DNA from 3 places in the Ruminococcus sp. AM42-11 genome. Region 1 is predicted to be linked to each of the others. Evidence: riboswitches for the same ligand, from Rfam matches in the RefSeq annotation. Region 1 holds a riboswitch; each other region holds the start of a gene.
The links. A riboswitch is a leader RNA that binds a small molecule or an ion and turns the genes downstream of it on or off. The one in region 1 is predicted to bind cyclic di-GMP.
Positions count from the first base shown of each region.

Region 2: linked by a shared signal. The riboswitch ahead of DW904_RS20595 (transporter substrate-binding domain-containing protein) and the one ahead of DW904_RS01875 (transporter substrate-binding domain-containing protein) in region 1 are both predicted to bind cyclic di-GMP.
Region 3: linked by a shared signal. The riboswitch ahead of DW904_RS16825 (helix-turn-helix transcriptional regulator) and the one ahead of DW904_RS01875 (transporter substrate-binding domain-containing protein) in region 1 are both predicted to bind cyclic di-GMP.

Region 1 covers NZ_QUIO01000002.1:44,294-52,233, reverse strand. Annotated here, with positions in the region: gene DW904_RS01885 (ATP-binding protein) at 501-1,676, opposite strand; gene DW904_RS01880 (hypothetical protein) at 1,786-2,694, opposite strand; gene DW904_RS01875 (transporter substrate-binding domain-containing protein) at 2,775-5,648, opposite strand; cyclic di-GMP riboswitch class I at 5,812-5,887, opposite strand; gene DW904_RS01870 (helix-turn-helix transcriptional regulator) at 6,021-6,308, opposite strand; gene DW904_RS23435 (helix-turn-helix domain-containing protein) at 6,302-6,637, shown strand; partial or broken gene DW904_RS01860 (ATP-binding protein) at 6,668-7,920, opposite strand.
Region 2 covers NZ_QUIO01000057.1:2,667-10,606, reverse strand. Annotated here, with positions in the region: gene DW904_RS20595 (transporter substrate-binding domain-containing protein) at 1-1,171, opposite strand, end outside; cyclic di-GMP riboswitch class I at 1,372-1,447, opposite strand; partial or broken gene DW904_RS20590 (response regulator) at 1,599-4,549, opposite strand; gene DW904_RS20585 (ABC transporter substrate-binding protein) at 4,555-6,405, opposite strand; gene DW904_RS20580 (ATP-binding protein) at 6,383-7,940, opposite strand, start outside.
Region 3 covers NZ_QUIO01000033.1:16,622-24,561, reverse strand. Annotated here, with positions in the region: gene DW904_RS16840 (YodL domain-containing protein) at 1-1,510, shown strand, start outside; cyclic di-GMP riboswitch class I at 2,242-2,317, shown strand; gene DW904_RS16825 (helix-turn-helix transcriptional regulator) at 2,711-2,950, shown strand; gene DW904_RS16820 (LytTR family DNA-binding domain-containing protein) at 3,039-3,776, shown strand; gene DW904_RS16815 (sensor histidine kinase) at 3,773-5,068, shown strand; gene DW904_RS16810 (cyclic lactone autoinducer peptide) at 5,170-5,328, shown strand; gene DW904_RS16805 (accessory gene regulator B family protein) at 5,328-5,912, shown strand; gene DW904_RS16800 (alpha/beta fold hydrolase) at 6,010-6,735, shown strand; gene DW904_RS16795 (4'-phosphopantetheinyl transferase superfamily protein) at 6,746-7,432, shown strand; gene DW904_RS16790 (AMP-binding protein) at 7,434-7,940, shown strand, end outside.

The sequences.
Region 1 (7,940 bases):
TTTGATTGTTTCGTTGTGGTGACTTAACAATACTACTTTTAGGACTTGCTTTCCACTGTTTTGTTATAGAAAAAAGAAAATCGCTATGCCATAGCCTTGGTAGGCCATCGCGCAGCGATTTTGTTCAATTTATGTTTGCAGGTTTGGGAGAGATTGTTTCTTTTCCCGCCTTTTCTCTGATTTACATCCCCGAATAAGGGGTGACAACAGAGCAGAACTCAAATGTTAGCTGGACTTTTTCTCACATGCTCTGATTTGATCTCATATATAAAACCAGCAGAGATTTTGCTCTCCACCGGTCTGCTTTTATCCTAATTATGTTCCCCTTGCATTGATTTTGCTAATGATGTCAGACAGGGATAGTCCACAGCTGGAAATTAGTTTTTCATTTAAGTAATTATTTCAGTCCCAAAAAGACATATGAATTTTCACAGCCTGCTTCTTCTAAGGAATAAAAAAACAGACCATATAACAACTTTATATGCTCTGTCTTTTTATTCCTACAAATCTTCGTGCAGTTTTACATCGCTATTATCTGCCATGCATTGTTTCAAGGCAATGATCATTTTTTCCGCATCCAGTGGCTTTGCAAGATGAACATTCATTCCAGCCAGCCGGCTGTTGATAATGTCTTCTGCAAAAGAATTCGCGGACATTGCAATGATCGGAACCCTCCTGGCATCCCTTCTTTTCATTTCCCTGATTGTCCTTGCCGCATCCAGACCATTCATCCTCGGCATCATAATATCCATATAAATTACCCCAAAATAATCCGGTGCAGATTTCTCGAAGATTTCAACTGCTTCTTGCCCGTCTACTGCACATGTAACTTCCATACCGCTGTCTTCCAGTATACATCTGGAAATTTCCATGTTCAACTCATTGTCTTCCACAACCAATGCCCGCATGCCTTCTACCGAATAATCATCAAGGCTTACTGGCTTATCTGATAAATTACTGTTTTTATCCTGTGTGCCAATTTTGAACGGAATTTTTACAATAACTGTTGTCCCGACACCTGCTTTGCTCTTCAGTTCAATACTTCCATCCATTCTGTCCACGAGTTGCTTCGTAATTGCAAGCCCCAGTCCGGTGCCTTCATACCTGGATCTGCTTGTCTCGCTTTCCTGAGAGAACATATCAAAAGCATGTGCAATAAAATCTTCACTCATACCCACACCCTGGTCTTTACAGTAGAAAGTGAAATTTGCTCTGTCATCATCCAGAGTTTCTTCCTTAACCCCGAACGTGAGCACACTACCCGACTGACTGAATTTTATGGCATTGTCCATAATATTCGACAGAATCCTTCCAAGATATACCGGGTTTCCAACCAGAGTGCTGTGACTGTATGTACCATTTTTCCAGTCAATCTCATACCGGATGCCTTTCTTGGCAGCCCGCTCATCATAAATCTGATTCAGTTCCTGCAGTACCTCTGTCAGATCAAATAAAAGCTGCTGGTCCTTCAAATCCCCGCTCTGTAGTTTATTCATATCCAACACATCATTTACCAGAGACACCAGATATTTCAGGGATTCCATTACCTTTTCTCTGATCTTCTGCTGCATCTGTGGATCATCTGCGTACTGATTTCCCATATTTACCATACCGATAATACCGTTCAGTGGTGTACGGATATCATGACTCATCGTTGCCAGAAACCTTGTTTTCATTTCGGCTTCCCGCTTTGCTGCTTCCGCAGCAAAGTTAAGATCCTCTTCACGTCTCTTGGAATCGCTGATACTACGGACTGTACATAAAACATGGGTTACATTTCCAGACTCATCCCGTTTTTACAGTAAAAAGCATCCTGTGCCAACTGCCATCACACATTCTGTATTCTGTAGAAATATATTCTTCCGTCTTCAATCTTGCTGAAAGTGTAGAGACATCCAGAAATGGACGGATCAGCGAACGGTATTCAGATGCAACCATTGTATCACAAAGCTGATACAGTTTCTCCGATGCACTGCCTCTGTTTCCTGTCAGTTTGTGTATTTCACTGTCATTTGATATCTCTTCAAAAAAATCTTTCTGCACATCAATCCTGTAGATAGAACAGTAACTCTTAGCAATTGCTGAGATTATTTCATTACTCAGCCGTGCTTCATCCAGTGCCTGCTTTAATTGATTCTGGATCGTTGTTTCTTTTTCCATGATATCATCAATATGCCGAAAACCCACCAGTGCGAAAAAATGTTTCTCATCCTCGTATATTTTGGCTGCCTGTGCCTCAAAAAATTCATGCTGGTTCGGATTCGGTTTACTTCTATAATGGTATGTAATACGCTCCTTCCGGGAAAGCTGTTCCTTTAGATGCCCTGTCGAAATCCAGTCCTTAAATTCCTGTCTTTCTTTCTCATACAGATATTGAACCGCATATTGGTCAGCAGAAGAATTGAAATTATCACCCTGTTTCAGATTCATTTTTTTTACGTTGGTTCCATCGTTTATATGGAGAATTTCAAAGGAACCGGTATTTAATTCAACATAATAGACAGCCGTAAAATCTGCACATATCTTATCCAAAAGCCGTCTTTCCGCCATCTGTTCTTCCAACGTACTTTTCAGTTTTCTGTTCCTCATATGTACCATTACAGTCAGGATAAGAAGCAGAACGATCAGCACAGTTATAAAAACCAAAACAGTCACAGACTGCGGTTGCTTCGGAAATAAATTAATTTCTGTCATAACAAAATCCTCTCTCTATGTTTCCTGTCTGCTTTTCCCATGCATCTGGAAAGCTCCTGATTGCTGCGGTTGCCTCATAATCATTTATGACAGGCATTTTGCTTTCTCAACTCTTCGCTTATGGTCTGCTTAATTTTTTCCGCATCCAGCGGCTTTGCAAGATGTGCGTTCATTCCTGCTTCCATACACTTTTCTGCATCTTCCCTAAATGCATTTGCAGTCATAGCAATGATAGGGATTGTTTTTGCATCCTGCCGTTCCAGGGATCTTATTGTTTTTGTGGCAGTAAGCCCATCCATCACCGGCATCATAACATCCATTAAAATAACATCGTATGTTCCCGGTTCGGAAGCTTCAAAATGCTGAACAGCTTCTAACCCATTGTTCACTGTTTCTACTTTAGCTCCATTTTCCGTCAGCATAAATTCTGCTATTTCCACATTCAGCTCATTATCTTCAACCAATAATATCCGGACATCTGATATATCTGCATTGAAATCTTCTTTTTCTTCCGGCCGTGCATTCGTATCAATTTTAAATGGAAGTATTACAGTAAAACAGCTTCCTTCACCAAGCTTGCTTTCAACTGTTATGGTTCCGCCCATCTTTTCTACAAGTTGTTTCACAATAGGCATTCCCAGACCTGTCCCATTATAATCAGAACGTGGGGAATTATCTGCCTGTACAAATGGAGTAAACAATTCATTTTTTATAAATTCTTCTGACATTCCAATTCCATTATCTTTTATTTTAAATTCACATGTCATGTGATCTTCTAATCTTTCAATCGTTCTCATACTCATGTAAATAAAACCATTCACCTTATTGTACTTCATACTGTTTGTAAACAGATTCATCAATATTTTTTTCAGATGAACTGCATTGCTCCAAACATATATACCACTGTAATCATCATGTTCTCCTATAACATGAAGTCCTTTTTCTTCTGCCTGAAAAGATAGTGACTCCGTGATTTCCTGACATACCTGATCCAGATTGATGGATTCATCACCAAAAACCACTGTATCTGATTCTAACTTTGCCATATCTAAAACATCATTTATCAATGATAGTAGCAGTTTCGATGACTCATGTATTTTATTCATGCAATCCTTTGCCCGCTCAGCATCATTTCCGCTTTTCTCAAGAATCGTAAGCATGCCAATAATACCATTGATCGGTGTTCTGATATCATGAGACATGTTATTTAAAAAGGAAGTCTTAGCCTTATTGGCACTCTGTGCTTCTACAAGTGCATTTTGTAATTCCTGCTGTTTTTCTTCAAGCTCCTGATTCAGCTTCAATGCCTGCTCAGCAGACTTCTTGGATTTTTCTTCCGCACGTTTTGATTTTTTCAAAGAATCAAGAATTATACACAGAACAACGAAAAAAGAAATTCCAGCGATAAGTGAAACTGTCAGTAAATTGTCCTGAATAAAATCCTTCGCTGTAACTTTTCGTAAGGAAGCATTATACGAAACTACTGCACCTGAAAATTGAGTTGTAGGCATAGATGTCAGTGTTTTATTCAGAATGGACAAAAGAACCGGTTCTCCCTGCAGAATAGCAAATGGAACATCAGCTTCTTTTGTCAGGAAAACACTATGAAGCTTATTATTTTTCAAATAGTCTGAAACAGAACCTGAATTGCTTACAATACAATCCGTCTCCCCCTTCTGCATTGCTTTTACTGCTGCATCTGATGTTTCATATTCCACAACCTTCCATTGCGGATAATTGTATGAAAGATATGCTTTCAATGCAAAATCATCTTTTTCAACGGCAACTATATTCTCTTTATTTTCATCAAAAGAATCCTTTGCCGTAATTGCTGCCATATTGAGAGTCAACAGCGTATCCGACAAAGCAAATCCATTTGTTTCTGCAAAGTATGGATTCTGGTTTGCATGAAAAATCAGATCTATTTTTCCATCCTGCAATGCCTGAAGCAGTTCACTTCTTGTCTCATATCCATTTAATTCAAATTCCAGAGTCTGACCTTGCAGACAATTTTCTGCAAGATCCACATAATCTGTAATAACACCTGTCAGTTTACCTGTTGATGGATCTACACTGCTGATACCTCCATCCTGATTCAGATACCCTATCCGGATTGCACCATGCTGCCCGATCCACTCACTTTCTTCTTTTGAAAGAAACGAGCTGCTCTGTGCAGAAAGATAACGCCTGTAGAGATCATCTGTGTAAAATGGGTTGTCATCCTTGATTCTGCGCATAGCACTATCCAGTGCTTCTTTGATATCCGGACGTTCTGGATTTATAGCGAAATAGATTTCTGTCTCTCCAATACTTGTAAGCGGTGAAATATCCGATTCTTCCCAACGGGATTCTTCTACCGAAACGAAGCAGTCAATTTCATGTTTCGACAGTTTGTCCATAATTTCTGTGGTTGTAGAAACATTGATATGCTTCGTATGCAGACCATATTTTGATTCCCATTCATTAAGCACATCCTCCACTATATTATCTTTAGACACACCAATATTTTTTCCCTCAAAAGAATCCAAATTTCCTGCTGTAAGATCCATATTGGATGCATCCGTATAGATGTAATATTTCTCTTCCCCCATAGGCATATCGGAAAAAAGCATATTTTCAGCACGTTCGTCTGTATAGGAAATGTCACCAAGAATATCAATCTCTCCATTTTCCAACTGTGTAAAGCAGTTTTTCCAATCACTTGTTATGTATTTATATGTCCATCCTGCATAACCTGCAATATCTTGAAGATACTCATAACCATAGCCGCTTCTTTCTCCCTTTTCATTGACGGTATTATAAGTTTCTTCAAAAGATCCTACCCGGATAACATTGTCAGAGTTTTCTTTGGCAAATGTAGGAACGGATAAAACAATAAAACATATAATTGTGCAAAATATAATGTAACAAAATTTGAAATTCATTATATTCTGTACTAATTTGCACTTCTTCATCTTTCTCCCCTCCTCTAGGCTACAGTTGCTTGCTTCCAGATTTTAATTTTACATTCATTAATTGTCAATAACCTCCCCGCTATTTTTCCAAACAGCTTCTGTATTACTTATTCAAGTGCTCTACCATAAAAAAGCACTGCCAAACAGACAGTGCAACCTCATTTCATGCAACTGGCTGCCATTTTACAGGCCCTGTAGCTTTGCGTCCCAGACTTTCATCTGGTTTGCCGATTTCCTTATTATAGCTTTAATACTTATGCAAAAAAACTGATTTCATTATACTTTAATGCTCTAGTATACACAAGAAAACATTACCGTTTTAACGACAAAAATAAAAAAAGAACAGCCGATACATATACTCGAACTGTTCTTCTACTTCCGAAGACCACGCAGCATTGACATCACTGTTTCCTGCTCATTTGTACTCAGATTGTTCCATATCCTTAAAACTTCTTTCTGTTTTTCTGTCAGATTCTCTGAATTACCTTCCTGAAAAAACTGTGATAATGTCACGCCCAAAGCTGTACATATTTTTTCAAGTGTGATCAGCGACGGCAGGTTTTCCTGCGCCATGATTCTTCCCAGTGATGACTGGGAAATTCCAAATACACATAAGCATGATACAATAGAGGCATGCTGAAGGAGGATCTCATATGGCAAAGCAACATGACAAACAATTTAAACTTGATGCAGTCCAGTACTATCAGGATCACAAAAATCTCGGAATACGTGGATGTGCAGAAAATCTTGGCATCGGATACAGCACATTAACAAAATGGCTGAAAGACTTCCGGGAATCAGGTGATATTCCTGTTCGTGGTTCTGGTAATTATGCATCTGATGTTCTCACTATCGGAATCGTACTCTGTCTGTTCTACATAATCTGCGGAACAGTCTCATTTGTACGGATAAATAAACTGAGCCACGGCTGTTCCAACATGAAATCAGCCGTGGCCTTATTTATATCATTTCACTCTTTTTTGAAATAGAACAACACCACAGCAACAACTCAAATCGACTTAAAATTCCAGACTATTCGCATTCAGCAAGAAATACTTCATTCCCATGATGACAAAACCTTCATCATTTCTCCAAGGCTTTTTGCTGCCATTTACAATGACGATCTTCTTGAAAGAGTCCGGGATATTACGCAGAGAATTGAACTCCTGCGTCTGTTTTTCTTCCGAAGTCATGTCATATGCAACCTGGATATAGTATCTCTGGTTTCCTTGATTCACCACAAAGTCAACCTCCAACTGCTTGCGAACACGTTTGCCCTCTTTATCCTTATCGAAGATATCCACGACACCCACATCAACATTGTAGCCACGGATCAGCAGCTCGTTATAAACAATGTTCTCCATGATATGAGTAGGCTCCTGCTGTCTGAAATTCAGACGTGCATTTCTCAGTCCCAGATCAGTAAAGTAGTATTTCAGATTTGCACCGATATACTTTCTGCCCTTAATATCGTATCGGCTTGCCTTGGAAATCAAAAAGGCATCTGTCAAATGGTCGATATGCTTGGAGATGATTTTATTAGCATAAGTCATCTGGCGCTCACTGGCAAAGGTATTGGCAATCTTTGAAGGGTTGGTCGGTGCGCCGATTGCAGATGCAAGCACATCAACCAGAATCCCAATCTCATCCACGTTCTGAATCTTATTTCTTTCAATAACATCCTTCAGATAGACATTTGCAAAGATGTTCTTCAGATAGTCCGCTTTCTGTCGTTCGCTCTGGAAACTTACGATCTGCGGCAATCCTCCGTAGATCATGTAGTCATCCCAGCATCATCATAATCGCCGTCATAGACAGAATAAAACTCTGCAAAGGAGAGAGGGTAGATTCTAATCTCATCACCTCTGCCACGGAATTCGGTCACAATGTCGCTGGACAGGAACTTGGAATTACTTCCGGCGACATACACATCAATATTGCTCATGCGGAGCAGGCTGTTCAGCACTTCCTCAAATCGTGGCATGAACTGCACTTCATCCAAAAGGAGATAATACTTCCCGTCGTCTTTCATGGCATCCTTGATGTACTTGAAGCATACCTTGGGATCTCTTAATTCCTCGTTCTCAATACCATCCAATGCAATTTCAATAATATGATCAACATCAACGCCGTTCTCCAGTAAGTATCTCTTAAAGATGGTAAACAGCAAAAAGGATTTGCCACATCTACGAATGCCGGTAATCACCTTTATCATTCCATTATCTTTTCGCTCGATCAGCTGCTGTAGGTAAGTGTCTCTTTTAATCTCCATCGTTACGCTCCCCATTTCCG
Region 2 (7,940 bases), on a different contig from region 1:
CAGTATACACCTTATTCTCATCAAATTTTTCCTCATCTGTTACCGCCATCAGGCTGTAGGTCCAGGCTGTGTTTGTAAGTGTATATCCGTTTTTTTCTGCAAAATATGGATTCCTGCCAGCATAAAAAATCATGTCAATCTCTCGTTCTTGTAAAGCCTGAAGCATTTCATCATAATCATCATATTCCTGTATATTAAATTCCAGTGTCTGATTTCCCAGACAGTCTTTGGCATAAGAGAAATATTCTGCCAGCATACCGGTAAGTTTTCCAGTCTCTTCGTCCAGAGAAAATACTGCCGCATCATTACTCAGAAATCCGATCCGGATACCATCATGTTCTTCCAACCAGGACTTTTCTCCGCCTGTAAGACTTTGACAATAATCAAGCGTAAAATACTTTTTATACAGATCCGCCTTGAAAAAAGGACTATCCTGATCCAGCTGACGCATAGCCCAGTCCAACTCTGTCTTGATATCGCTGCGCTCTTTATTTATTACAAAATATATGCCGGATTTACCAATCGTGGTAACGGATGATATTCCCTGTTCAGACCAGATGGATTCCTCCAGAGATACAAAACAATCGATTTCATGATTCGCTAATTTCTTTTCGACATCATCATTATTATTCACATTTACATGTTCTGTATGTATGCCATTCTTATTTTCCCATTCTGTCAGCATGATTTCAGGCTCAGTACCCATGAGCACACCTACACGTTTCCCATCCATAGATTTGAAATCAGACGTCCCAATATCCGTATCCGATAAATCAGCATAAAGGATATATTTTTCCTCACCCATGGGTTCATCCGGGAAAAGCATCTTCTGTGCACGTTCATCGGTGTAAGAAATATCGCCCATGATATCAATCTCACCATTTTCAAGCTTATCAAAACAGTTGGACCAGTCACATTTCACATGCTCAAATTTCCATCCGGTATAACCTGCCAGAGCCTGCATGAGCTCGTAGCCATAACCTCGTCTGACACCGTTTTTATCGACATAATTAAAGGTATCCTCAAATGAGCCGACACGGATGGTCTGTGGCTGTTTTTCATCATTATTCGTTTCAGCAGCCTGGCAGTGTACCGATAACATCATCCACATTCCCAGGACCACAAATATACATGCAAATAGTACGGCTGATTTTTTTCTACTTTTATCCATATTTTTTATTTCCTTCATCCGTTTGTGTTTTATGATGTTCCAAACACCAGGTCAAAAACAGCAAGTATTGTTTTTATATCAATCGGTTTTGCAATATGTGCATTCATCCCTGTTGCTGTGTACTGCTGCTGTGTAATTTCCATCATCTCTGCAATGCCCCGGGTGATAAAAACGCTGCCAAACAGGCAGCGCATCTCATTTCATGCAACTGGCTGCCATTTTACAGGCCCTGTAGCTTTGCGTCGCAGACTTTCATCTGTTTTGCCGATTTCCATATTAGAGCATTTAAAATTATACAAAAAAACTGATTTTATTATACTCCCTTGCTCCACTTTACACAAGAAAAACCTCACCGCTTTAACGCTTAAAAATAATTTGAAAACCTGCTAAAAAGTTGTTAACCGAACTTCTTAGCAGGTTTTTATTACTAATCTGTCAGATTATTTTGTAATGTACTGATCAATTCCTCTATAACGATTGGCTTGGATAAGAATCCATTCATACCGCATTCCAACGCTTTCTTTCTGTCCTCGTCAAAAGCATTGGCCGTCATGGCAAGGATGGTGATTCCTGCCAGTGCCGGATCCCTAAGGGCACGGATCTGCTTCGTGGCCTCATATCCGTTCATTACCGGCATCTGCACATCCATCAGCACCAGATCATAACCGCCCGGTTTCGACCTCTTGACCTTCTCTACTGCCTCTGCCCCATTTTCTGCAGTATCCACCAGGAAGCCATATTCATTAAGGATCTCCACCGCAATTTCACTGTTCAGCTCATTGTCTTCCACAAGCAGTATACATCTGCCTCTGAAATCTGAGCATGCCGCCGGAAGAACAGGCTTCTCCTGCTCAGCCTGATTCTGGCCAATGGCAGTCATCAGGGTATCTCTGATATCGGACATAAACAGAGGTTTCGCACAGAATGCAGTTACTCCTGCAGCCCTGGCTTCCACTTCGATGTCTGACCAGTCATAAGCAGTCAGAATAATGATCGGTGTATCGTCACCAAGACTGCGGATCTGTCTGGTGACCTCAATACCATTCATATCCGGCAGTCGCCAGTCGATGATATAAGCATGGAAGGCATCCCCAAGCTCCATAGACTGTCGTGCACGCAGAACAGCCTCCTTACCGGAAAGTGTCCATTCCGAACGCATTCCAACCCTCACAAGCATTTTTGTCACGCTGTCACAGGTATTAAAATCGTCATCTACAACCAGAGCCTTAAGACCTTCCAGCTCTATGATCTTCTCTATACGTTGGTGCTCAGGCTGAGTCCGGAATGGCAGTCGGACGATAAATTCGGTACCTTTCCCCTGCTCTGTCCGGACCTCAATGGTGCCGCCCATCATATCCACAATATTCTTGGTGATGGCCATACCAAGTCCTGTACCCTGAGTCCTGCTTACAGTGGAAGTCCGCTCCCTCTCAAAAGGAGAAAAGATCTTCTGTACAAATTCCTGACTCATACCGATTCCGTTATCCTTCACCCGGATCTCGTACAGTTCACTGCCTCTTTGGAGACCCGGATACTGTTTCAGCCGGACAGAAACGGTTCCGCCAGCAGGAGTAAACTTGATCGCATTGGACAAAAGATTCAGCAGCACCTGATTCAGTCGTGTCTTATCACAATAGACATCCTCATTTGTCACATCCATGGCATCCATATAAAGCTCCAGCTGTTTCGCATGGATCTGCCCGCTGATGATCGTCTTCAGATCATGAAGCACATCCGACAGACTGACCTCCGTTTCTTCCAGATGGATCTTTCCGCTCTCAATCCGGCTCATATCCAGGATATCATTGATCAGGGAAAGCAGATGGTTACTGGAGGAAAGGATCTTTCCCAGATAATCCCGAACCTTGTTTTATCATCAATATTGCTTACAGCCAGTGTGGTAAAGCCGATGATCGCATTCATTGGTGTCCGGATATCGTGAGACATGTTGGAAAGGAAGGTACTCTTGGCCCTGTTTGCTGTCTCCGCCGCACGGACTGCCTCAGAAAGTGCCTGGTTCATTTTCCAGTCCGAGGTACGGTCCGACAGAACCAGGATGTATTTCTTTTTTCCATTTACCTCACTACCCATTGCAATATTATGGAACCAGCGTTTTTCCCCTGTTTTCTGATGAACATATTCAAAATCCCATTCTCGCTGTTCATGAACCTTGATTTCTTCCAGATAATTTTTCTCCGGATCTTCATGTTCCGCCGGATGCAATTTTCCCAGAACACGAATATCTCTACGAATCTGTTCTACCGTAATACCCAGCAGATTTTCCGCATTTGGGCTGACGTAATCTGCCTGATATGTTTTTGCATCCAGCATCAGAAAGACATCATCCACGTTCATTGAAAGCTTTTGAAACAGCTCATCCCGGTACCGTATCTCCGTATCCTTTCTTCTGAGATTTGTCCTGCTTTTTTGAATAATAAGACTGATAAGAAAAGCAGCAATACAGAACACGACCGCACCAACAAGAAGCATTGTACTGCTCTGCAGGCTGTTCATACTGGCATTGACAATATCTGCCTGTACAAGTCCCAGTAATACCCAGTCCTGAATATCTGATTTTTCATAGACCAGATAATAGTTCCTTCCATCCAGATTTACCAGCATCGCACCAGTATGTCCTGCTTTAAACTTCTCCGAAAGCTCATTGACCTCTTTTTCAGACATATCAGAATGCTCTCTCAGAACACCGAAGAAATTATATACATTCCCCCATAACTCAGAAGAATGATCGATCACAACACGGCCATCCGGATGAACAATAAAACTCTGTGCATTTCCATTGAAAGCAGAAATATCCAGTACATCTACGATATTAGAGTTTTCATAAGCAATGGCGATGGCATCATATTCAAATCCCTGATAGTTTCCATGAGCCTTGGGAGTGGCAAAAACAAGCAACTGGGATTTTCCCGGAACTGCTGCATTTGATATCACATCATTTCCCTGCCGGATGTTCTCTTCAATATTTTCCTGTAATCCAAGGTACCCGGTTTCCCCTGTCACCATCTTATAGTTCCCGTCGGCTGACAGAAAAAAGAAATCCAAAAATCCAGCATCTTCCTGCGCATTCTTTATATAATTACGGATTTCATCTTCGCTTGAGGTATTCTGCAGATTCTCACCCCAAATATGGAGATAAGTCAGGTTCTTATCTGTCAATTCCCTTAACATATTATCAGACTGATGAAAAACCTCCGTCAGATGGGAAACACTTTCCTCATAAATAGTTTTCGACACAAAGTCAAAATATCGGAAAACCATCAGAACAATTCCCAGTAAAACAGCTGTAAAGACAGCGATCCGGAATCGTTTTCTCCTAACAGTCTTTTCTCTGCCTTTGTTATGCTTCTTAATATCCATTCTTCTCACCTCAGAGTCATGTAGTCTTCAGGTTCTGCAAGAATGGCATCACCATCTGAAATATATCCTGTCCAGGTATCTTTCACAAAGGTGTCTTCTCCCTCAAACGCAATATTCTCATCTGTGGGATAGGCTTCCATGTGTTTTGGTATCGCAAGGCAGGTTACCGTGAATGTATCCTTGTCCTGAACTTTTTTTCCGTCTTTTGTAACTTTACTCAATGTATAGCCATCATCCGTTTCTTTGACTTCCACGGAAATGCCGCTGACCACAGGCAGAGAGCCACGGTTAAAGGGAATGAAACCTCCCTGATAGCCTTCTACAAAGTTTCTGACCAGTTCTGTCAGTTCTGCCCCGCTTATCCTGCAGCTATATGCCGAAAGACTGTTTGGCATGATCATGTCTCTTGCCATTTTTTCTGTATATCCAGCTTTCAGCACGTTTCCCGTAAAGCTGTTTCCGGTTGCGATTAGCACATCCGTCCCATAAATACCACGCAGAGTGTTTGCCATAACCGAATAAGCCGCATTTCCCCCACTGCTATGAAAACGGTTGGAATAGGATTTCTGTGAATCCAGCACGATATTCTCTGAAGCAGATTCTTCCGCAAGAAGCTGGGAATTAAATGACTGATAGGCCTGCTCTGCATCGTATTCTCCTGAAATCATCTTCGAAACCACATCCTTGGAAACGGAGAAAAAGTCATTTGACGCAATACGGATATACATGTGGTTTTCCTCGATCACAGGTTTCACATCCTTCAGATATTCCGTAAGCTTAAGATTCACATCCTGGCTGTAGCTTAACAGATCCTGTCCATCACTAATGATCCGGTTCTGTGCATCCTCTGAAAGCATTGTATTCAGTACCTTCATTGCTTTCTTCCGGCGCGTCTCGTCCTGTGTCAGGTCACGGTTTAATGCCACCTGAAAATATGGGGTCGTCATCAGCCACTTTTCGCCATTCTCCTGAAAGAATGGCAAAAATGTTGTGTTAATGCCCTGATCCTGTAACATTTTTACACCAGCTGAGCTGCCGAAGTACATGGCAAGCTTACCACTTTGGTACATCTCAATTATATCATCATAATTCATATCCAGATCGTCCTGGTTCAGCCCGGTATCCTGGATAAACTGTTCCATGCGTTCAAAAGCCTCCGGCCAGACGGTATCATCCAGACCTTCTCTCTTTGTATTATCCGGGTCACTGTAGGTGGTGCGCCACTTGCGTCCGTCTACAGAAGACAATTCTGATGCAGACAGACCCTGCAGTGTTTCCATACAGGTATAATCGTAATAATAGTCTGCAGTAAAGCCACGGATTCCCACCTCGTCAAATGCCTGGCAGGCAGAGACAAAGCTTTCATAATCGGTTGGCAGCGGAATTTCATACTTTTCAAAAAGGTCCTTGTTCACTACAAAACCGTGGGCATCTGCACACACGGGAAGCCAGTTTACGCTGCCATCCTCGTTCATAAAACTGCTGAGGTAGGTATCATAGACAGCACCTGCCTCATTGGTTGTGGAAAGATCCATCAGACTGTCATTCAGCGGACTTGCGTCATGCAGGGAAAACCGGCAGCAGGTAATAATATCCGGCAATCCACCGTTTTCATCAAGAAATTTATAAAAATCCAGATCATTATTGCCGACTACAAATTCAACATTGATATCCGGAAGCTGTTCCTGGATGTATGGTGCATATTTATCATACAGGCTGGTGCTCCATAAATACACTGTGATGGTTTCTGCATCTTCTTTTTCTGCAATTTTTCTGCCGCAGCCTGACAAAAGTGATGTGCCTGTCGCCATCACCAGAAGTACAGCAAGTAACTTACTCCGTTTTTTCTTTTTCATTATGACTCCCCCTGAAACTGTGTTTCATTAGTTTATAAATTATATTTATTAATAATTTTCCATCAACAGGCTTTGCTATATGTTCATCCATTCCTGCTTCTTTAGCTCTCAGTCTGTCCTCCGTGAATGCATTTGCTGTCATTGCAATGATCGGAATCATCTTTGCATCCTCTCTGTCCAGAGAACGGATTTTCTTTGTAGCTTCATAACCATTCATAACCGGCATCATAATGTCCATAAGAATGACATCAAATTCACCAGGTTTACTTTTTCTGAATAGCTCAACAGCTTCCTGTCCATTCCATGCTTTCGTCACCTCAGCACCTTCATTCTGGAGCATAAATTCTGCAATTTCCATGTTCAGCTCATTATCTTCTGCCAGAAGAATATGCAACCCCTTTATAGATTTTTCTGATACATCCTTCTGTTTTTCACGTTTATCCGCATTCATATCTATTTTGAACGGAACCCGGATCACAAATGTAGTTCCTGTGCCTTCTTCACTTTCAAAGGTAATGGCTCCGCCCATTTTCTCGACCAGATTCTTTGCAATCGGCATCCCAAGTCCTGTTCCGGCAAATTTTGTGCGGCTTCCTGTGTGTTCCTGTGCAAATGGTTCAAAAATATGTTTTTGGAACTCCTCAGTCATTCCGATTCCGGTATCCCGGCAGACAAATTCCATTGTGGTCATTCCTGGCTGTCCGGCTGGGATTTCCATGCAGCTGATATAGATATGTCCGTTTTCTCTGTTATATTTCACCGCATTGGACAGGATATTCATCATCACCCGTTTCACATACCCCGGACTTCCAATAAAATCCCGGTGTGTGATTTCTTTTTTCTCCCACACGATCCTGATATTCTGTTCTGCAGCCATCTGCTCGATCACAGAAACTACTTCCCCTGAAATACTGCTCAGATTAAATGGAATCTCTTCCAGAACGATTTCGCCTGACTCAAGCTTACTCATATCCAGGATTTCATTTACCAGTTCCAGCAACAGATTGGATGCCTCTTTAATCTTTGTCCTGTATTCCGTCTGTTTCTCCAAATCACCTGCATAATGTTCTGCCATATTGACCATGCCGCAGATTCCATTAATCGGAGTCCGGATATCATGGCTCATTCGCTGTAGAAACTCTGTTTTTGCCTCATTGGCTGCTTCTGACTTTTTTGCTGCTATCAGAAGTTCTTCTTTATATTTTTCATCTTTTTCCTGTTCCTGTTTTCGGTGTGCCAGATTGGTTCTGTATGTCCAGAACCAGAATGTGCTGAATATCAGAAAATAAAGAAAAATAACACTTATCACACTTAATGGAAGATTATGGAACACTTCTGTATCCGGAAGATATGCATAAATATAGTAATCCCTCTGCTTCAGCATGATTCCGTAGCATCCGGTTCCTTCATTCTTCAAATGATAAATGTGCTGACTGTCTGTATGCTTTTTCATTGCCTGAACAACTTCGTTATCGGCTGTATTCTGCCCCAACAAACTCTCATCATTACTGGCAACAACGATTCCCTCGTCTGCA
Region 3 (7,940 bases), on a different contig from region 1:
TATTGAAGAAGCGGCGGAGGAACTTTTGGAAGACGAAGGCTGGACTGGAGAACGCATCCGTGGAGATTATGATCGGTTGATGGAGAAAGTAGAAGAAATGGATGAAGTTGTAATGGCAGAGATTCAGAAAAGCCAGGGCGAATATAAGCCACTGGCAAAGGTGGAGGAACTGGAAGAAGCAAATTATAACATGATTGATAACGTCCTCAACAATATGCCACCGAAGAAAGAACCATATCTGGAATACTTTGCGGCAGAATGCGATGAGTTCCATGATATGGGAGCTTATGAAAAAAGTACCGATGTTAATCAGATAGCTGCAGTCTATGAAAAATACAGGGAGCATCCAAAAACTGCGTATCTTGGATGCTCAATGGGAATTATTTATCGTGATCCGGAAGACAGTTACTATGATGAAGCTGAATTTGCAATCGTTAAAGGAAATACAGTACTTGGAAATCTGATGGACGATGTTCGATTTTATGGAGAACTTGCACTGGTACGGGAAGGGATTGAGAAAATTCATGAAGCATTACCTGACTATAAGTACGTTCCGATGCGGGATGTTCGAGAAGCAATGTATCCAGAGAAGATGACCACAGAACAGATGGCAGAGGCACTGGATGAGATTGCAGAAGCTTTTGATCCGTATGAGTACCGGGATAATGTGGAGAGGGGAGAAAATACGGTACAGGAAGTAATGCTGGATTTGCGAAGCGGGAATATTTATTCCTATATTTCGTATTTGAAAGATATTGTAGACGAAGAATGCGACTTGTCTGTTCGTGCAGGTGTATTGATTGAAAGGCTAAAAGCCTATGAACCGGAACTTCCAAAAGATATGCAACCAATGGTGTATGTGAATTATTGTGAGAAAAGTGAACCGGGGAATCCAAGATGCCAGAAGTTATCTGATTTGGATTCCAAAACCATAGAACAGGACAAAGTCTGGTATGCTGATCGTGATCCAAAGACTAACGAACCAAAAATGACAGCACAGATGTTTTTTACAGTATATTATGCTGAGAAGGGCGACAAGATGCTGCATCATTTTCAAGGTAAGATAGATATTGGTACCGGAAACGGCGGTATCATCAGTCAGTTAAAGATGCAGAATGAAATGAAATTGACAGATGAAAGCTGGATCAGCTACCAGCAAGGAAAAGGCAATGAAGAGTATCAGAAGTATATGGAAGATCTGACAGATATGCAGAATCATGTACTGCCGTATCTGCAGAGCTTTTGCAGCCTGGAAGAAAAAGGTGTGAAGGAGAGACGAGAACAGCAGGTAGTAGAGAAAAATGAGAGCAGAGAAGCTGTGCCAAGAACTGGCGGTGAAGCAAATATAGCAGTTAAGGATGCGGGGAAAGCTGAAAGAAAGGCAATAACAGGAAAAGAGAAGAAACCGTCGATCCATGAACGCTTGGAAATCAATAAGAGAATCATCCAGGAAAAACAGGGAAAAGATGAGCCGGAGAGAGGAGCTGATTTGAGTGTAAGGATGGTGTAGTATAAGATAGAATGGAGTCGGAGGTCACAGATAACAATGTGGCTTTCGGCTTTTTGTTTTGAATGATTATGCTTCAAACTTTTATGTGATAAACGTAACTTGCTGTGATATTATAAAAATGATATAAGTGAAAATGACTTTTGCGGAAAGGAAAGTATCTTTATTTTTTTATGTGTATGCTTCCTATTGTGGAAATGAATACTTGCAAAGTTGATAACTAATATTTTTCTGCTATTACAGGTGCAATAAGAACATGTAATAGCGGAAATGAGGAATAGTTACTTGTAGATAGAGAAGTATATTGCGGATAAAATAACATCTCTATGTGAAAAGCGTGATATCAGTAAATGCAGATTATCGCAACTGTCGGGAATTTCCCAGTCGTCACTGGGAAGAATCATGGCACAGGAAAACCTGCCGTCGCTGATCACACTTGAAAAATATGTACAGCTTTGGGCGTGACATTATCGTAGTTTTTTCAGGAAGATAATTCAGAGAATCTGACAGAAAAACAGAAAGAAGTTCTAGGGATATGGAACGATCTGAGTACAAATGAGCAGGAAACAGTAATGTCAATGCTGCGTGGACTTCGGAAGTAGAAGAACAGTTCGGGTATATGTATCGGCTGTTCTTTTTTGTTTTTCGGGCGTTAAAACGATAAATTTTTCTTGTGTATAGTTGAGCGTTAAAGTATAGTAAAATCAATTTTTTGCATAAGATTAAAGCTATAATAAGGAAATCGGCAAACCAGATGAAAGTCTGGGACGCAAAGCTACAGGGCCTGTAAAATGGCAGCCAGATGCATAAAATGAGGTGCACTGTCTGTTTGGCAGTGTTTTTTTACGGTGTTATTTCATAGACATAACAATAATGATTTTATCAGGAAAGAATGAGAAAAATAAAAGTATGAAAAAGGCAAAACGATGACTGGCAACAGTGGGAAAGAAGAACGGAGGCTCCGGCCCGGCACATTGGAAAATAAAAAATATGGAAAATAGTATGATAAGTGAAAAGCCCTGCGCAGGACCGGATGTGTTCTCGTGGGGCTTTTCTGCGTCTGATAAAGACAGGTTTTTTGCAGATTTCTCTAAAAACAGGAAAACTGTCAAAAAATATCATACATAGATCAAAAAGACTATATATGGGCGACCTTTTAAAGACGGTTTATATAAAATAGAAGAAAAAAAGGTGGTTGATTCCGTGGATATAAAAACAGCGGTCATATATCGGTTAAACGATCTGATTAAGCAGAAAGATATCACAGTGAATGAAGCGGCGGTGCGCTCAGGCGTCCCGCCTTCAACACTGAAAAATATTTTGTATGGACAAAGCAGGAATGCTGGCGTAGTTACAATTAAAAAGATATGCGATGGATTGGATATTACAATACAGGAATTTTTTGAAGATCCCATCTTTGCAGATTTGGAACCGGAGTTATAGGAACAGGCAAATAATCTTAGGATTCAGATTCTGCAAGATGGTTTTTTTATGGGAGAGGGTTAGAAGAAACTAACACTGGAGGATGAATATGTGTAAAATAGCAATTTGCGACGATGATAAAGAATACAGGGAGAAAATAAAGACGGTCATAGAAACGGAAGGGATTCTGTCTTCGAATGAGATACGGTTTTATGAATATGAATCAGGAAAAGAATTATTGGAAGATGCGGATATTTTGCATGATCTGATTTTTATGGATATGCGTATGCCTGGATTGGATGGAAATAAAACAGTACTGAAGCTGAGGGAATATAATGAAGCAGCGATATTGGTGTTCTGCTCCGGCTGTTTTGAACTGACTCCTGACAGCATTAATGTTGGACAACCGTTCCGGTACATCATGAAGGATCTGCATGACAGAAGTCTGAAAAAGGAAATACCTATGATTTTATTAAAAGTGAAATTGTGCTGTGGAGATTCTTCCGTGACAGTTACATCGGCGGGAAGGATAATGCGCATCCATACGGAAGACATTTTATATATCTGTCTGGCGAAAAGGGGCTGTACGATATACATTGCCAGACAGGGAAAGATAGAAGAGATGCATTGCAAGGAATCTTTAAGTGATCTGTATGAGTGTCTGGCCGGAAGGGGATTTGAGTATGCACACAACAGCTATATTGTGAATTTGGCAAAAGTGGAAGGATTGGAAAAGAACGTTGCGTTGCTGCCGTTTGGAATCCAGTTGAATGTTTCGAGGTCGAGAAAAGGACAGTTTGCCGACGCACTGATAACATTTCTTGGGGAAAGGAACGGCATGGTATGATAATAAGAGATTATTTGATTTGTCTTCTTCAGATGTATCTGTTGGAGGACTTGGAAAAGAACATACTCCCATACAGAAGAGAAAGATTCTGGGAAAAATTTCTCGTATATTGTATCGCAGCACTGGCAATGTTCGGAACCAACCGCCTGGAATCCTCAATACTTAATATGGTAATGATTCCGGTAATCTATATGATCGCGTCTATGGTTGTGTTCCGGGGAAATATATGGAAGAAGCTGGTTACGGTATGCTGCTATTATGTGCTGGCAATTATTCCCGAATTTCTCTTTGCGGCACTTACGAATGCATATGGCGTGACTGGTGCGTCCGAGGGCTTCAGGACTGAAACAGAAAAGACATTAGCACTCCTGCTGATGAGTACCATGACATTTCTGTTTATTAAATGCATTAATCAGGTAACAAGGAAAAGGGATTATCTGACGATTGAAAATAAAACATTTACAGTGCTGCTCATGCTGCCAACCGCAACGATCGTTATGTTAGGATGTATGTTTTATTCGCACACTTCTTTTGAAGGAATGAACAGGGTCATGGTTCCGGTAGGAGCTTCGCTTCTGTTAATGACGAATATCTTCATTTTCACAGTATTTGACAGGTTTGTAGAAAAATCAGAAGAAGTGAAGAAGATGGACCGGCTATACCAGAAAAGCAGGGCGGAGATTGCCAATCTGCAGTATATGAATAAGGTTAATGAGGATAACAGAGCATTCTTACACGATATAAATAAATTTATCTGTACAGTAGCCGGCTTGATAGAAGAAGGAGAGAATCAAGAGGTTAAGGACATCATGGAACATTTAGGCGTCCGGATTCAGAATCTTCAAAAAAGTGTATATTGTGAGCATCCGATCTTGAACAGCATCCTATGTGAAAGAAAATTTCTTGCAGAATCTAAGGATATATCCTATAGGATTACCCTGGGTAATGATCTCAGACTGGATTTTCTGGAAGAGTTGGATTTGATCTCGATCGTAGGGAATCTTTTGGATAACGCACTGGAAGCGGCAGAAAAGACAGAAGATGGCAGATATGTGGAATGCAGGATGTATATGGGAAACGCGGGGCATTTCCTTGTCATGGAATTTTGCAATGGGTATGTCGTCCCTCTGTTAAAGGACAAGGACAGGTACATAAGCACCAAAAGAGACGCGGACAGTCACGGGATCGGACTGCACACGGTTGGAAAACTGGTCAAAAAGTATGCGGGAATTATGCGAGTGGAGGCAGGAGAACGGGAGTTCTCTGTTAAGCTGATCTTTACAATCAAATAAGGACGTGCAAAAATCGCCCAAAAAGTTACCGTTTTTGCCACGGTAATTGAAAAGAGGGCGATTTTTGTGTAAACTTTCGGAAAAAAGGAGGCTTTGTAACTATGAAAAAAATAATCAGAAAAAACCTGGGAATCAAACTGCTTGGAGCTGTAAACTGTCTTGCACTCTGCTTGACGGCGTATACGGCAAATCTGGCGTGCAACTGGCTGTACTATCAGGAAGATGAGCCGGAAGAAGTTAAGAAAATGAGGAAATTCTAGTGTGGAAAAAAATGGCTGGTCGGCTTTTTGAACTACAAAGCAGGAATGGGATTCTTGAAGAGAAAGACCGCAGGCTGTATGAATATGCTTACGGCGTACTGCTGGGCAGGGTGGTAATATACCTTATCATCGTCATACTTGGCATCATAACGGGGAATTGGATGGAGATGATAGTCTTTTTATTGCCCTTTACTGTTTTAAGGCAGTATGCCGGAGGGATTCATTTGGAAAAGGCAGGGGGCTGCATGGCTGTTTCCGGTATCCTTGTCCTTCTATGCAGTCTGTATCTGGCGTCTGCTCCGGCTGTAATATGGCAAATGCGGATCATATGGTTTGTCGCGGTTGGCGTTATATTTATCATGGCGCCGGTAGATGCCAGCAGCAAGAAGTTGGATGCGAAAGAGAAAAAAGTTTATGGGATGCGCGCGAGGGTAATTTTAGTTATTGAATGCGCGATAGCAGGTGTTTTTTCTGTGATTGGATATTCCCTGATCGTAAACGGGATTATGGTAGCGCATATTGTTTTGGCGTCTGGTTTAATATTAGGATGGACCAAAATTTTTTTTGATAAAGAGTTAGAGTGAACTAATCCATGATAGGAATAAGAAATACCTGGGAAAAGCGTATTGCAAAAGGATGATAAACAGAACAAAAAGAACATGATACAAGAGGAATATAAAAGTGAATTTGAAATTGATAAAAAATACAGAAAATATCAACAAAGAGAAAATAACCTTGTTCTGCCTGCCGTTTGCAGGAGGCGGCGCGTCTGCTTATAATCAGTGGGCGAAAAAGATGCAGGGAAAAGTAACGGTATGTCCAGTCCAGCTTCCGGGAAGGGAAGAACGGATCATGGAGAAACCGTATATAGATATGCCGGTTATGTTAGATGATCTGGAAGAGGCTGTAAGAGAGGCTGTGGACGGACCGTATGCCTTATGGGGGCACAGTATGGGCGGGAAGATCTCCTATGAGCTGGAAAAGCGATTGGAGGCAGAGGGATATAGAGCGAAATACCTGTTTATTTCCGGCAGCCGGATTCCCAGCATTCCGGAACCGAAGCCAATCTATCATCTTCCGGATGAAGCGTTTAAGAGGGAACTGGGAAGATTTGAAGGGACGCCAAAAGAGATACTAGAGAATCAGGAATTGTTGGATTTCTTTCTGCCTATGCTGCGGGCGGATTTTACCATGGATGAAACGTATTATGATAAAGCGGGAGTAGTGCTGCATACACCTATCTCTGCATTTGGCGGAGAAAAGGACGACGAAGCGGATGAGAGTGCGATCTTGGAATGGGGAAAGTATACGGACAATGATTTTAACTACCGGATATTTCCGGGAGGACATTTTTATCTGAGGGATTGTGAAGACGAAGTAATAAGTGAGGTCATGAGACTGCTTTAGAGAATGAAAAATGGAGATTAAACGATACGGAGAAAAGGAATTTCTGTCAGCAGACAAACTTTATATCCGTGAAAATGAGATACATATATGGTGTATCCGCTGGCCTGAAATGACAGATTTCTGGAAGAACCATGAATATATCCTGAGTGGGCAGGAATTGGAGCAAGCCGGAAGATTCCGTTTTCTTGAAGACAGGATGCGTTATATAGCCGGGAAGGTTGTCGTGCGGATCCTCTTAAAAAGATACTTAGATATGGAAACGATTGATTTTTCTGTCAATGAACTGGGTAAGCCTTATCATAAAAAGATTGCAGGAAAGCGGACAGTGGATTTTAACATTTCGCACTCGGGTGAATTCATACTGGCGGTATTCGCTGTCGGAATGGATATCGGAGTAGATGTGCAGGAGATGGCAGAGTGCCCGGACTATAGGGAGATAGCGGAAAATTTTTATACTGCAGAAGAAGCGGAAGATGTAAAAAATGAAGGACCGGATCTGTTTTTCCAGTACTGGGCGGCGAAAGAGGCATATGTAAAGGCGCTTGGAATTGGATTAGGAAGAGGAATGGATTTCTTCTCTGTCAGAAACGAGAAAATTGCAGAAAAAGATAAGAAAGATCAGGACTGGTTTCTGTATCCGGTCAGGATCAAAGGATATGCTGCGTATGTGGCGGCGCATAAGAAAGGAGACAGATAAAATGGGTTATAAGAAAGATATGGGCAAATATGAGAATCTGGAAGGCTGGGAGAGATGTGGATTTGGAGAACAGCTTGATAGGTGGGCGGAAAAATATGGAGAAAGAATTGCGGTCACGGACAGTGAAGACGAGATCAGTTATATGGAATTAAAGCAAAAAGCAGATTGTCTTGCGGTAGCTTTTCTGCGTAAAGGGATTTTAAAGGGAGACAAAGTGCTTGTGCAGCTTCCGAACAGGATTTCTTTTGTGATCGTGTTTTTTGCGCTTTCCAAGATTGGGGCGGTGCCAATCATGATGCTGCCGGCCCACAGGGAGGCGGAACTGGAAGGAATTATTGAACTGGCAAAGCCGGCCGCTTATATTGTGGTGGAGAAATATCTGGGATTTTCATATGTGCCGATGGCAAATGCGATGAAAGAGAAATATTCATGTATCCGGCATATATTTGTAGATAGCGAATCCGGGGATATCAGTGGAATGATTGCGGAAACGTATGGAGAAAATGGA